One region of the Actinocatenispora sera genome, then DNA from elsewhere that is predicted to be linked to it. Evidence: riboswitches for the same ligand, from Rfam matches in the RefSeq annotation. Region 1 holds a riboswitch; the other holds the start of a gene.
The links. A riboswitch is a leader RNA that binds a small molecule or an ion and turns the genes downstream of it on or off. The one in region 1 is predicted to bind cyclic di-AMP.
Positions count from the first base shown of each region.

Region 2: another riboswitch for cyclic di-AMP. It lies ahead of Asera_RS15760 (C40 family peptidase); the one in region 1 lies ahead of Asera_RS03510 (C40 family peptidase).

Region 1 is NZ_AP023354.1:765,038-767,210, reverse strand. Features, by position in the region: gene Asera_RS03510 (C40 family peptidase) at 100-1,098, opposite strand; cyclic di-AMP (ydaO/yuaA leader) riboswitch at 1,110-1,281, opposite strand; gene Asera_RS03505 (aldo/keto reductase) at 1,702-2,173, shown strand, end outside.
Region 2 is NZ_AP023354.1:3,272,620-3,274,792, forward strand. Features, by position in the region: gene Asera_RS15760 (C40 family peptidase) at 1-858, opposite strand, end outside; cyclic di-AMP (ydaO/yuaA leader) riboswitch at 871-1,021, opposite strand; gene uppS (polyprenyl diphosphate synthase) at 1,221-1,979, opposite strand; gene Asera_RS15770 (hypothetical protein) at 2,110-2,173, opposite strand, start outside.

The DNA.
Region 1 (2,173 bases):
GTCCCGGCCGTGCGGTCGCCCCGGACAGGGTGAGGGCCGGCCTCCACGTGGTGGCGGGGCCGGCCCTCCTCGGTGGCTACCGAGTCGTGTGTCGCGGTGTCAGGGTCGAACCGCCCCGTACCAGGAACCGGGGTAGTCGAGCGTGGACACCTTGACGTACTCACCGGGCTGCGGCGCGTGGATCACGTAGCTCGTGCCGTCGTACCTGCCGATGTAGATGGCGACGTGCTCGCCGCCGTTGTAGAACACCAGGTCACCCGGCTGCAGGTCGGCCCGGGTGACGTGCGGGAACGCCGCGTACTGGCTGTAGGTGTAGGCGCGCATGTGCACGCCGGCGGCGGCCCAGGAGGCCGAGGTCAGCCCGGAGCAGTCGAAGGTGTTCGGCCCTGCGGTCGCCCACACGTACGGGTCGCCGAGGTGGGCGATCGCGTAGCGCACCGCGACGCCGCCCGGCCCGGGGATGTAGGGCATCTGCGGCAGCGCGGTGCCGGTGTTCTTCCGGGCGGCCGCCGTCTTCATCCACTGCTTCTGCATGGTGGCCATGTCGGACTGAAGCTTCTTCTTCTGCGCCGAGAGCTTCTTGGCCTCCGCCTTGTTGCTGGCGATGAGCTTGTCGTACTTGGCCTTCGAGGCGTCGAGCCTCTTCTTCGCCTTCTCGTACTTGGCGACCTTGGCGTGCTGATCGGCGGCCATCCGGTCCAGTGTCGCCATCTGGTCGAGCATGGTGGTCGGCGAGCCGTACTTCAGCATCGAGTTGAGGGCGGACAGGTTGCCGCCCCGGTAGGCGGCGGCCGCGTACGTGCCGACCTCCTTGTACATCGCGTCGACCTTCTTCTCCAGCGGCGCGATCTGCTTGCCCAGCTGCTTGGACTTCCGCTCGTTCTTCGCGAGCGCGTCCTCGTTCTGCTTCAGCTTCTCGCCGTTGGTCTCCATCTTGGACCAGGTCGAGTCCATGCCGTGTTCCAGCTGCGAGGCGGACGGATCCGCGTGCGCGGCGGTCGGCCCGACCAGGCCGACACCGACGGTGGCGCAGACGGCGGCAGCGAGCAAAGCAAGCGCGCGCCGGGTTGGGCGCGCAATGGTCCCCGCTACTGACACCAGTAGCTCACTCCTTCTCCCGCAACCGCCTACCGGGTTAGCTGACGGGTTCGGGCGGGAAGAAGTGAGTTCGCCCTACCACCGGCTCTCCGGGAGAGCTGGCGGATTCACCCCGGATGGACGCCGCGGACGGCATCCGTTGGATCCCCGGCTCGCCGAGCGACGACTCGGCGGTGCCCGTTCGGCGCCACCGGTTTGATGGCAGACTCCCGACCGGACCGCCCAAGAGTACGGATACCGCCGAGTGCCGTTCAACCCTGCGTGATCTGTTTGGCTTTGCCGGCTGGTCAGCGGTCACCGCGCTCTCGTGTGCGGACACCTGGGGTAACGAACCCGTTATCGTGCCGTTACGAGTGGCCGGCCGAGAAGGTACCCGGAAGAACGGCACCACCAGGTAAATCGCCGCAGAGTCGGAGCGCCCCGCGGTCCGTCATGTGGGAATGGCCACAGCACTCCGGGCGATGCTGCGCTCCGCGATCGACGCGCCACCAACCGTTTGCCGATCCACAGAATCCCGGTACGCGACCAGCTCCGGTGCACGAGAGTGGAGAGGTGACGGCGGCGCTGGGCACGCGCCGGCGTACCGGCGAGGGGGTGGCGTCGATGCCCGCTAGCGATCTGCCGACCCGCCGCCTGGGTCGTACCGACCTGCACATCACCCGGGTCGGCTTCGGCGCCTGGGCGATCGGCGGCGCGGGCTACGCGTACGGCTGGGGACGGCAGGACGACGGCGACTCGGCGGCGGCGATCCGGTACGCGGTGGAGCACGGGGTCAACTGGATCGACACCGCACCGGTGTACGGGCTGGGCCACTCCGAGGAGATCGTGGGCGCGGCGCTCGCCCCGTACGCCGAGCCGGACCGGCCGTACCTGTTCACCAAGTGCGGCCTGACCTGGGACGAGACCGAGCGCAGCCGGCCACCGCGCGCGGCCGGCGCACCGAAACAGCTGCGCCGGGGCCTGGAGGGCTCGCTGCGCCGGCTCGGCGTCGAGCGCATCGACCTGTACCAGCTGCACTGGCCGCGGGCTGCCGGCGTACCGCGCGCGGAGACCTGGCAGACGCTGCTCGACCTGC
Region 2 (2,173 bases), 2.5 Mb from region 1:
GTAGAACACGAGGTCACCGGGGGCGATCTGGCTGCGGCTGAGGTGCGTGATCTGGTTGTACTGGTCGGCCGCCACGTGCGGCAGGCTCACCCCGGCCTTCGCCCACGCGGCGAGCGTGAGCCCGGAGCAGTCGTACGAGTCGGGCCCGGCCGCGGCCCACGCGTACGGCTTGCCGAGCTGCGCGTAGGCGAAGTCGACGACCGCGCCGGCGCGACCGGACACCTTCGGCGGGGTCTGCCCGGAGCCGGTGCCGGTCGTCTCGGTGGCGCTGCCGTACGCCTCCTCGCGCAGCTTCTTGAGCTTGTCGACCTTGGCCGAGATCGACGCCTTCTTCTTCTTCAGGTCCTTGACCTGCTTGCTCTGCTTGGCGTACAGCGCGGCGAGCTTCTCGTGCTGCCCGTCGAGCTTGCGCTTCGCGGTGATCAGCGAGCGGATCTGGTCGGACTGCTGTGCGCTGAGCCGGTTGAGCGTGGCGATGTTGTTCAGCGTGTCGCTGGAGCTGCCGTTCAGTACCGCGTTCCAGGCGGTGGCCGGGCCACCCTTGTACGCGGCGGCGGCGATCGCGTCGACCTGCTTCTGCGCGGTGGCGACCTTGCCGGACAGCGGCTTGAGCTTCTTGTCGACCGCGGCGATGCGCTTCTTGGTCTTCTTCTGCTCTTCGGTGATCTTGTTGTACTGCTCGACGACCTTCTCGAACTGGGTCGACTGCTGCTTGATCTGCTGCTCCAGATCGGCCTGCGACGGTGCGCCGTGTGCCGGCGTGGTACCGACGAGGGATGCGGCGGCCACCGCGGCGGCCGCGACCGCGGCCAGTCCGATCGCGCGCAGCGACGCCCACCGGGGGCGTGCAGTGTCCATGCGGGTCTGCGCCCTTCTTCCTCAGACCGCCTACCGGGTTAGCTGACGGGTTCGGACGGGAAGAGCGCCCTACCGGGACTATGGCCTGTCCATGGCCCCGGATTCACCCCGTGGTACGGGTGGGTCCTCGGCTCGCCTGGCGGCGACTCGGCGGTGCCGTCCGGAGCTGCCCGACGGGGCGGCGGGGGGCCGGACGACCCCGTTACCGTAGCCGCTGGCGCGACGTGGTCAACGCCGTCGCGACCGGGTCGGTGACCATCCCCACAACACGGTGACCGACCGTCGGTGACTGACTGCGGATCCGTTGGTACGAGCGGAACTCGCGCGCCGCACCGTGGTCGTGCGGCGGCACGGCGTGAGCGTCACGCACCGAAGCGGCGCTGCCGCTCCGCGTACGAACGGAGCGCGCGCAGGAAGTCCACCCGGCGGAAGGCCGGCCAGTAGACGTCACAGAAGTACAGCTCGGAGTAGGCGGACTGCCACAGCAGGAATCCGGAGAGTCGCCGCTCGCCGCTGGTACGGATGACGAGGTCGGGGTCGGGCAGGTCGGCCGTGTAGAGGTGCGCGGCGATGTCGTCCGCGGACAGCGTCGCGGCCAGCTCGTCCATCCCGGTACCGGCCGCGGCGGCGTCGGTCAGCAGCGAGCGGAACGCGTCCACCAGCTCCTGCCGGCCGCCGTACCCGATCGCGATCGTCAGGCACGGCCCGGTCTCCGGGCTCTGGTCGGCGGCGAGCTTCAGCGCGTGCGCGGTCGAGTCCGGCAGCAGTTCCAGCCGGCCCGCCACCCGCAGCCGCCACCCGGCCCGCGGGTTGGTCGCGCGCTGCTCGATCATCCGCATCAGCGAGTCGAGCTCGCCCCGGTCGCGCCGGGCCAGGTTCTCGGTGGACGCGACGAACACGGTGACGTGGTCGATGCCCAGCTCCGTGCACCAGTCGAGCAGGTCGTCGATGTGGTCGGCGCCGGCCTGGTGGCCCATGCTGACGCTGGCCAGGCCGGCGGCGCGGGCCCAGCGCCGGTTGCCGTCCATGATCAGACCGACGTGCCGCGGGCAGTCGGTGCGGGCGAGCGCGGCGAACAGCCGCCGCTCGTACAGGCGGTAGAGCAGGTCGCGGGGCGTCATCCGGCCAGCCAACCAGCCGGATGTGTGCATTCGGCGAAGAACCTGTGCGCGTAGCGCAGAAGGCCCGGCACCGCAGCCGCGGTGCCGGGCCTCGGGGCGGCCGGCGGGTCCCCGCTCGCGGGTGACCGGGTCAGCGCGCGAACGGGTTCAGCGTCGGGTCGTCCGGGTCGCTCACGCCGTCCGAGTAGTGCACG